DNA from 3 places in the Rothia sp. ZJ932 genome. Region 2 is predicted to be linked to each of the others. Evidence: riboswitches for the same ligand, from Rfam matches in the RefSeq annotation. Region 2 holds a riboswitch; each other region holds the start of a gene.
The links. Region 2 has a riboswitch for S-adenosylmethionine ahead of JR346_RS09350 (LLM class flavin-dependent oxidoreductase). Riboswitches for the same ligand answer to the same signal wherever they lie in the genome.
Positions count from the first base shown of each region.

Region 1: linked by a shared signal. The riboswitch ahead of JR346_RS08490 (nuclease PIN) and the one ahead of JR346_RS09350 (LLM class flavin-dependent oxidoreductase) in region 2 are both predicted to bind S-adenosylmethionine.
Region 3: linked by a shared signal. The riboswitch ahead of JR346_RS07800 (O-acetylhomoserine aminocarboxypropyltransferase/cysteine synthase family protein) and the one ahead of JR346_RS09350 (LLM class flavin-dependent oxidoreductase) in region 2 are both predicted to bind S-adenosylmethionine.

Region 1 covers NZ_CP070480.1:1,860,272-1,863,547, forward strand. The annotation lists gene JR346_RS08475 (DUF6350 family protein) at 1-127, opposite strand, end outside; gene JR346_RS08480 (SDR family oxidoreductase) at 254-1,030, shown strand; gene JR346_RS08485 (plasmid stabilization protein) at 1,052-1,486, opposite strand; gene JR346_RS08490 (nuclease PIN) at 1,483-1,689, opposite strand; SAM riboswitch class IV at 1,729-1,859, opposite strand; gene JR346_RS08495 (hypothetical protein) at 2,168-2,977, shown strand; gene JR346_RS08500 (DEAD/DEAH box helicase) at 3,065-3,276, shown strand, end outside.
Region 2 covers NZ_CP070480.1:2,045,254-2,048,529, reverse strand. The annotation lists gene JR346_RS09355 (AMP-binding protein) at 1-1,444, opposite strand, end outside; SAM riboswitch class IV at 1,748-1,888, shown strand; gene JR346_RS09350 (LLM class flavin-dependent oxidoreductase) at 1,980-3,276, shown strand, end outside.
Region 3 covers NZ_CP070480.1:1,702,815-1,706,090, reverse strand. The annotation lists gene JR346_RS07805 (S9 family peptidase) at 1-1,521, opposite strand, end outside; SAM riboswitch class IV at 1,728-1,862, shown strand; gene JR346_RS07800 (O-acetylhomoserine aminocarboxypropyltransferase/cysteine synthase family protein) at 2,015-3,276, shown strand, end outside.

The DNA of each region.
Region 1 (3,276 bases), 180 kb from region 2:
CCAACAAAAACACAGCACACAAAGAACTGAAAGCAGCAACAAAAAACTCCACTATCCCTTGAAGCCACAAAGGCATAGGAATCGTGCGAGCTGGCGCGGTCTGGGGTGAGGAGGCAGGGGTTTTCATCCCTAACATCTTGTCATGAACTCCCCCACCGTGTGAGCTTCGAGCCACTATTTGAGGCGAAATACCCCCGTTTTTGTGCAAGTTCACACCGAACAGTTACTGTGTGGCAGATAGAGTTGAACCACTATGACACTTTCTTCTGAACCTTTTGTACTGATTACCGGAGCCTCTGCTGGCATTGGCCGTGAGTTTGCCCGGCAATATGCCCAGCGTGGCTACCATCTGGTGATTCACGGTCGCAACCGTTCTGCGCTGGAGTCTTTAGCTCAACAGCTGACCCACCGCTACGGGGTGGAGGTTGAAATTCTTACCGCTGATCTAGCGGTGCCCCACGAGGTTGAACAGGTAACGGAACGCTTGAGTGACGCCGCCAAACCTGTAGAAATTCTTATTAACAATGCAGGGTTCGGCTTGGGTAAGGCTTTTGAGAACGCGAGTGTACACGAGCATGCGCAGCAGGTTGAGGTACTGGCGAAAGTTCCCTTGCAGCTCATGCACGTTGCTTGCCAGCAGATGCTCACCCGCGGTCGGGGCAGGGTTATTAATGTGGCATCGGTGGCGGCGTTCATGCCCAACGGCACCTACTCTGCGGTGAAGCGTTTTTTGGTGACGCTCAGCGAGTCAGCGCACCTGCAGTATGCACCCCGTGGCATTTCTGTCACCGCAGTGTGCCCCGGTCTCACCCGCACCGGGTTCCACGGAGCTATGGGGGTTGATGAACCCATGTTACCGGGCATTTTCTGGCTCACCCCCGAACAGATCGTACGCGAGGCTATCGACGCTAATCTGAAGGGTAAAGCAGTATGTGTTCCGTCACTGCCCTACAAGGTGTTGGTAGCGGTGCAAAAGATAATGCCCGCAGCTCTTGCCACCGAGCTGGTAGCGAGAACTCGCAATTACTAATGCACGGAAGGCTCTGTAGCTTTAGACCTCGAGGAAAGGGTTGCGGGCCTCCACACCCCACTGACGGTAAACCTCAGCTTTAGAACTTGCAATCTCTAGATGGTGGACGGTGGCAGTCGCCGCCATCAGCCCCTCTAGAGCAGCAGTGGGTAGAGGCGTTGCCGTTGCAGAACCTACAGCGTGCAACTTCACTTCAGCGTGACGTCCTGCCCATTCCAAAGCAACCGCAGCGTCAATATCAAGAACGTGTTTGCCGAACCTATCTACCAGTTCAGCGATCCACCGCTCGGTCTCGGAATACGGGTAAAGTCCCTTCAACTCGCCCAAGCTCAACACCGAAATGTAAAGCACCTTATACGAGTTGCGCCGTAAGAAAGCTACAACCTGCGGGTTGGGTTCTGCCTTGCGAATCTCGGCAAGAACATCAGAATCAAGCAGTAAACCGGCTGCGCTCATGCTGCTTTCAGTACACCGTAGTCAGTGGAGGGAATACCGGCAGGGTTAGGGGTGAGCAAGAAATTCAGGAACTCCCCACGAGCATTTGAGATGCGGGTGTAATCCTGAATGCTAATCGCAGAGTAACCCCCACGTGCAGGAACAGAAGCAGATACCAAATCCCGTGCAAAAGATTCGGTAGGGCGGATTGTTGTTGTAGGCATTGCCATGTTGCGCAGAAGATACCGCGCATTCCTTTCGAAACGCTGCTCTTGCCTGTACCAATCGTGACGCATGTATGCGTGAATACAGACCGCTTCGTCATCCGAGCCACCCGTGAACATGGGGTTGGCGTTCAACTAAAGTCGGAGCTTGTCAGTTGAAACTCTTGAAGCTGTTTCAATCATGGCAAGGCGCACAGAAATTTGCAAGTGTTTTTGTCAAAAAATCTTCGCAGAGCCTGCGATGCAGCTTCGATGGTTGCGCTCAAGACTTGACCGCCGTGCGTACACCTTACCCGTTATATACGCCCATCATCCGCTTGATACGGGCATTTTTTCGGTTGCCAGCTACCTACGCCACAGAAACACGCCTAAAGATACGCATGTCTAATTTCACAAACAGGGCACATTGTAGTTATCTAGAAATTGTTCCTACACTTGTAAGATATTCTTTATTCTTTTACCGAAGGTGGATTTTCACGTGAAAACACTCATGCACCGCGCCTTAGCAACAGCTGGCGTACTCTCAGTGGGTGTTTTATCAGCGTGTGGAAACATGAACGCTGAGGCGGACGCGCCTGCGTCCCTGAATACCGCAGGAATAGCCCAAGCAGATGCCAATGAAATTGCGGGCATTATTCCTACCCAATCGCAAATTTCAGATAAAGAAACTTTTAGCTATTTAATTGCTAATCCCATTATTGAAAAATTTGAACCTCAGTCATGGTTCAAATCCTCCCCCCGCAATGCCCTGTGGAACGCCGATCAGCTCACTGACAACGCAACAGCTATTCAAGAAAGCATTGACCGTTGTGCAGCCTACGAGCAAGTAGCGCCCGGTCTGATCGCCACGCCCTCAGAAGACTGGCTCGTGTCTTCCATTGACCGTCGAGAAATCCTGATCGGTCAAAGCGACGTTAACCAGATCGCCGGGTACAGCCAAGTGGTTGCTACCCCCTCAGCAAGCGATGCTGCCAACCTTTTTGCCGAAATCAAAAACCAAACCAATTCCTGTTCTAACGCTCTCAAAGCTGTTTACCCTCAAGCTGCTGACCAGTACTCCTTGCGGTCGCCTTCTATTGACCCACAGAGCGGCACAGTAACACTCGCTGGCACCTACCGCGGGCAGAAATTCCAACTCTCAGTGACCCACCGAGACCGCTACCTGATTTCCACCTGGTTCAAGACCCAGGTCTCCCCCGAATCTGATGTACGAAAGCCCATCGGAACTATTCACTCCCTGGCAGTGAGTAACGCAGAGGCAATACCCGCCAAAGCAGAATCAAAATAAACCGCACGAAACGCCCACGCTACCGCGCTTATCACTGAGCGTAGTAGCGTGGTGTTCTGTTAAGACCCTTACTTTGAAAGGACGCTCGTGGAGTCCTCGCAGCCCTTCCCCGATATTCCGGTGACAGCACCAACTATCTTGAGGCAGGTAGGGCACGGGGCGTACACCCGCGGGCAGGGCTACATGCGGCAAGGGCAAGTGCAGCGTTACAGCTTCGACTCCACCACCCGCGTCCTTGCAGGGAAAGTTAGTGGCAGCGGCGCTCAAACCTATGAAACGAGCGTTACCTTTCCAGCAAC
Region 2 (3,276 bases):
TGCGCGGTGCGCCGTCGGGGTAAGTGCCAGCGGGTGCGAACTGGGGGTCGTGCGGACGCGGGGAGCACACGGTTGAGCCGGTTTCTGACTGCCACCAGGTATCAATGAAGGATGCGTTATTCCCGCCAATGTGGGTGTAGAGCCAGTGCCACGCCTCGGGGTTGATCGACTCGCCGACCGAGCCCAGCAGTTTGATCGAGGAGAAGTCGAACTTGCCTGCCTGCGGTCCTTGAGGGAAAGCTCCCATGAGGGAGCGAATCAGGGTGGGCGCGGTGTAGTAGTTGGTGACCTTGTAGCGCTCAAGAATCTCAAAATGACGCTCAAAAGTGGGGGTGTTGGGCGTGCCCTCGTAGATAACTTCGGTGACGCCGTTGACTAGCGGCCCGTAAATCTCGTAGGTATGAGCGGTCACCCAGGCAAGGTCGGCGGTACACCAGTGGACGGCTGACTCAACCTTGGCGGGGTCATTGACGGTGGAAAGCTCATCGGGGCGGCGTGTGCCGTCCTCCCCTTCAACATCGGGTAGCAAATCGTAGAGCAGGGCATGAGTGTAGGCGGTCTGCGTCAGGTAGCCACCCATGGTGTGTACTAGACCCTTGGGTTTTCCGGTGGTGCCGGAGGTGTAGATGATGAAGAGCGGATCTTCGGCATCGTGCAGGGGAGCCTCGTGGGTGTCGGGCACATTGGCAATGAGCTCGTGGTACCAAACATCGCGGTCTTGAGCCCAGGGCACGGACGCGCGCGCCTCCGCAGTGCCTGCGGTGCGGTCTACCACGATGATGTGCTCGATTTTGTTTTCGCCCGTACAGGCGTCATCGGCGTTGACCTTGACGGGTACTACGGAGCCGCGGCGGTTCTGTCCGTCGGTGGTGATGAGTACCTTGGCGCCGGTGTCTTCTACACGGAAGCGCAGTGCCTCGGCAGAGAAACCACCAAACACGAGGGAGTGAATAGCGCCAATGCGGGCACATGCCAGCGTGAAGATAATGGTTTCAGGAATCACCGGTAGATAAATGACTACGCGATCGCCCTTAGCCACCCCCAGTTTTTCAAGACCGTGGGTGGCTTTGGCAACTCGTTTTTGCAGTTCTGCGTATGAGATCGCCTCGCGGTCGCCGGGTTCACCCTCAAAAAGCAGGGCGGTCTTGTTCCCGCGTCCTGCCTCAACATGACGATCAACGCAGTTGTAGGCAACGTTGAGTTTGCCGCCTTCAAACCACTTAATTTTGGGAATAGTAAACTGTTCTACGCCGTCCGCATCAAGCCCCAGCGAAACCGGTTTCTTGAAGGAGTGGGTGTTCTCCTCGGTAAAGGGCACACCCCAGGTGAGACGCGCCCGCGCCTGATCGCCCCAAAACTGTATGCGCGCTTCATCAGAAATCAGCGCGGGGTTCGGGGTGGGATTAAACGGGTCAGAAAACGTGAAATCAGCGGGTAGTGCCACAAGAGTTCCTTTGGTCTTGCCTTCTTATCTACTGTTTAGAGTACGGAACAGGCAGGTACACCGCGAAGGCGTGACAAGAGATAACGAATGTGACAGTCTATGACGCTGGGTGGCTGTAACCGGGTGTCTGCACTCCGGGCATTGGGGTTCCTCCCGAACGTTAGGGAAAAGCCGCAACGCTCGGGCGTAAACCCAACACTCACCAAGAACCCTCTCTCGTCCACCCCTCAATAAACCGTCACATTTGTTATGTCGCGTCATAGATTGTCAGCCGTAACACACCTGCCGTAGGCTGACATCAACGATCATGAGACCCAGCGTTAAGCTCTGGCTAGTTGGGCGGCAACCCTCTCCCGTAGCGGGGTGCCCCAGATGAAGATCAGGCACACGGTGCGTCCCAACTACCCAATAAAACGGGCGGACGCGCGTGGGCAAGTACGGCGCCTGGCGCGCCTTCCCGCAAAAGACCGTGGCGAGCGGTGCAACGGGTTGCGGGTTTGCAAGAGATTCAAACCGTGCCGAAAGAGAACGCATCATGGCTGAGCAGGCTAACCCCACGACCGCTACAGGTTCTGAAGAGAAAAAGCGCATTGTTGTTAACGCTTTTGATATGACCACTACCAGCCACCAGAGTTTTGGTACCTGGCGTCACCCGCGTAACCGTGCTGATGAGTACAACACTATTAAGTACTGGACTGATTTGGCGAAGGTCTGCGAGAAGGGTCTGTTCGATGCGGTTTTTATTGCAGATGTGGTGGGCGTGTATGACGTCTACAAAGACTCGGTAGCTCCCGTGCTCAAAGATGGCGCTCAGGTGCCTGTGGGTGATCCTTTCTTGCAGATTTCTGCGATGGCTGCGGTGACTGAGCACCTGGGCTTTGGCGTGACTGCGGCGGTGACCTATAATCAGCCGTACACTCTGGCGCGTTCCTATTCCACTCTTGACCACCTCACCGGCGGACGTGTGGGTTTCAACGTGGTGACTTCTTACCTGCAGTCTGCGGCTGAAAACCAGGGTTTGCCCGGTCAGATTGAACACGATGAGCGCTATGAGATCGCTGAAGAGTTCTTGGATGTCTGCTACAAGCTCTGGGAGGGTTCCTGGGAGGACGGCTCAGTGCCGCGCGACCGCGAGAACGGCGTTTTTGCTGATGCTTCTAAGATTCACCCGATTTTGCACAAGGGTAAGCACTTCCAGGTTCCGGGCATTGCTTTGAGCGAGCCCAGCCCCCAGCGCACTCCTGTGATTTTCCAGGCGGGCGCGTCCTCTCGTGGGCAGGACTTCTCAGCTCAACACGCTGAAGCTATCTTCATTACTGCCCTGCGCCCGCACCTGACCCGCTTTCTCACCGACCGCATCCGCGAAAAAGTTGAGGCAGCGGGGCGTAAGCGCGATGACGTTAAGATTCTGGCGATGCTCTCTGTCATCGTTGATGAAACCGATGAGAAGGCGCAGGCGAAGTACGAAGAGTACAAGAAGTATGCTGACCTTGAATCATCACAGGGCATTATCGGCGGCTGGTCTGGTGTAGATCTTTCTCAGTTCGATGAAGATGAAGCTATCAAGTACGTGCAGACCGAAGCGATTCAGTCGTTCTTGACCCCCTTCACCCTCATGGACCAAGAGAACGAGTGGACGCGCAACGATATCGCCGCTCACTGCGCCACCGGTGGCATGGGTGAGGTGATTGTGGGTTCACCGCAGACTGTTGCCGATGAGCTTGAGCGTTGGGTTGACGAGGGAGGTCTTGACGGCATCAACCTCGCCTACCATGTCTCACCCGGCTCTTTTGAGGACTTCGTGGAGTTCGTGGTTCCTGAGCTGCAAAAGC
Region 3 (3,276 bases), 340 kb from region 2:
GGCGATGCTGAATGCCGGGTCCATAGAGACCTCGTAGGAGCCGTAGCCATACTGCAAGACAGGGTGCTCGCGGGTGAGATCAAGGTCAGCGCGGTGCATGATGGATACGGGAATATCGGTTCCGTCGGACGCCTGCGCCCAGACCCGGTAAGCACGGTAATCCTCGCGGTTAAAGCCACCCAAAACCGGGGTTTCCTTGCGCATCTCAAGTACGGCGGTTGCCGGGAAGTAATCGTAGATGCGAGTGGGAGTGACCCACGAACCGTAGCTAAAGCGCACCACGGGAGAGTCTCCGTGCGCGGCACTGAGCGTGCAGGTATAAAGTTCTTCGGTGAAATCGGCAGGTTCGTCAAACTTAGGTGAAGTACCACTGACCATGAGCTCTTGCAGCGCAGAGACAGGGGCAAAAAAGAGTCTGCTCGTGGTGTTAGCGCGGGCAGCAACAACCAGACGGTCGCGGGAAAGCGCCACGCCCTCAACACGCACGGTCTCTTGATGGGGCAGAACCTGAACCCAAGCGTTCTTCAACTGGTTAAAAGGCATCGGGACAGCTGGTGCTAACACCACCTCAGAATTAACTGCCCTAAAGTTATGCACAATGAGCAGGTGCTGACTGCCCGCAACGGTCACAGGCTCAACCCCGTACTGCACACCCTCATTTCGCGAGATGACAGGGGTGAGGTGGGCGGCGTCCACACTATCGAGCGCATCGAGGGCAACCACATACACCTCGGCGAACTCACTATTACCGGCTTCAATAATGAGCGAGGACTGGTCGCTAGAAATTTCGGCACCCAACCAGAAACCCGCGTCCGCTTCATGAAAGAGCAGCTGATCTTTCTGCGTTGAACCCAGTAGATGCCTACGCACCTCATAGGGACGCCACGACTCATCGGCAACCGTATAAATCAGCGATGAACCATCGGGAGTTAGAAAAGAACCCGCAAAAATATTGTCGATAGTTTCATCTAACAGGGTGCCGGTAGAACAGTCCAAGAAATGCTGGGTGTAGCGCTCATCGCCGCTGGAATCAACCGAGAACGCCAGCAGCGCCCCATCGAAACTCACGCTGTAGCCACCCAAAGAAAAGTAGGGTAGCTCGCGGGCGAACTCATTGCAATCGAGTAGCACCTGCTCACCGGCAAGGGCAACGCCCGGTTCAATCACCGGGGGAGTGTAATCGGCAATATCATCGTCAGTAGTGGACGCGGCAACCCGGCACATCACCGGGTACTGCTCACCCTCAACCGAGCGCGCAAAGTACCACCACGAACCCTTACGGGCTGGCACCGAGAGATCAGTTTCAAGGGTACGCTCTTTAATCTCACTGAAAATTGCTTCGCGGAGCGGTTGTTGATCCGCTGTGACCTGCTCAGTGTAGGCATTCTCAGCGTGCAGGTGAGCTAAAACCTCTTCGCTGTCTTTATCGCGCAACCACTCGTAAGAGTCGCTGACACTATCTTCATGAAAAGTGCGAACGGTCGGATGCTGGGCTGCTACGGGGGGCTGATGCGTAACCATAGGGTTTACTTCCTGAGCGATGAGTTCAAATCTTAAAAAATCATTTTACGCTGTGGGCGGTGTTGTAAGAAGCTCATACCCCTGCGCCGAGAACCTGATTTATAGCAGGATCTCGGCGGCTTAATATCTGACGTAATGTTTACACATTAAGAAATCTATTCGGGCTGTCTTGACCGGGCACCGGTGCATACGAAAACATAGAGGCAGGTCATGAGAGCCAGCGCTAAGCCCCAGCTAGCTGGTCGGCAACCCTCCAACCGCGGTGGGGTGCCCTGGGTGAAGACCGGGTAACGACTGCAAGGCTCTAAGCCTTGCAGCACCAAACGTTACAAACGCGGGCTTGATGCGCTTACAGACTCTTTGTCACTCTCAGCAGGTAATACTAAGGGTTCAGATGTACTGTGTGCTCAAGAAACTTTGACCGTGTACGGGTAAAAACAACCCCTGTACGCATCAGCCCCACTAAGAAAAACAAAACTTATTGGAGGCATACATGTCAGAGCGCACTATTCCCACCCCCTCAAACCCCACCGGGTGGAAGTTCGAAACACAGCAGATTCACGCCGGGCAAGAACCCGATGCGGCAACCGGCGCTCGCGCACTGCCGATCTACCAGACTACATCCTTTGTTTTTAAAGACTCTCAGCAGGCAGCAGACCGTTTCGCCCTGGCAGAGCTTGGTCCTATTTACACCCGCATCAACAACCCCACTCAAGAGGCAGTAGAGAAGCGTATTGCAGCCCTTGAAGGCGGTGTGGACGCGCTGCTGCTAGCGTCTGGTCAGGCAGCAACCACCTACGCCCTCATTAACGTAGCGGGCGCAGGCGATCATATTGTTGCATCCCCTTCTCTCTATGGCGGGTCATACAACTTGCTCAAGTACACCTTGAAGAACTTTGGTATCGAAACCACTTTCGTGGAAGATCCTTATGACCTTGAGGCATGGAAAGCAGCGGTCCAGCCCAACACTAAGGCTTTCTTCGGTGAGACCCTGCCGAACCCGCGCGGCGATGTCTTTGATATTGAGGGTGTTGCAGGCGTTGCACATGAGGCGGGAGTGCCCCTAATTGTTGATAACACCATTCCCACCCCCTACCTACTGAACCCCATCCAGTGGGGCGCGGACGTCGTGGTTCATTCTGCCACTAAATACTTGGGTGGGCACGGTACGTCGGTTGGTGGTGTCATCGTTGATTCGGGCAACTTCGATTACGGTAAAGACCCCGAGAAGTTCCCCCTGTTCAACACCCCGGACGAGGGATACGGCGGGTTGGTCTACGCCCGTGATCTGGGACCGGATTCACCCTTTGGCGTCAACGTCTCCTACATCATCAAAGCCCGCGTGGGACTGTTGCGCGATTTAGGTTCGTCAATCTCACCCACCAACGCCTTCAACATTGCTATTGGTCTTGAAACCCTCTCGCTGCGCGTGGAACGCCACATTGAGAACACTCGCAAAGTCGCTGAGTACCTTGGAACCCACGAAGCTGTTGAATCGGTGACATGGGCGGGGCTACCCTCATCGCCCTACTACGAGCTGGCACAGAAATACATTCCCAACGGCCCCGGCGCGGTGCTGGGCTTCACCCTCAAAAACGCTGATGCCACTACCGCCCAGAACTTCGTCGACGCCTTGCACCTTCACTCCTTGTTGGTCAATGTGGGCGACGTGCGCTCGCTGGTGGTACACCCGGCATCAACCACCCATTCGCAGTCCACTGATGAGGAGCTTGCCGCCATCGGTATTAATCCTGC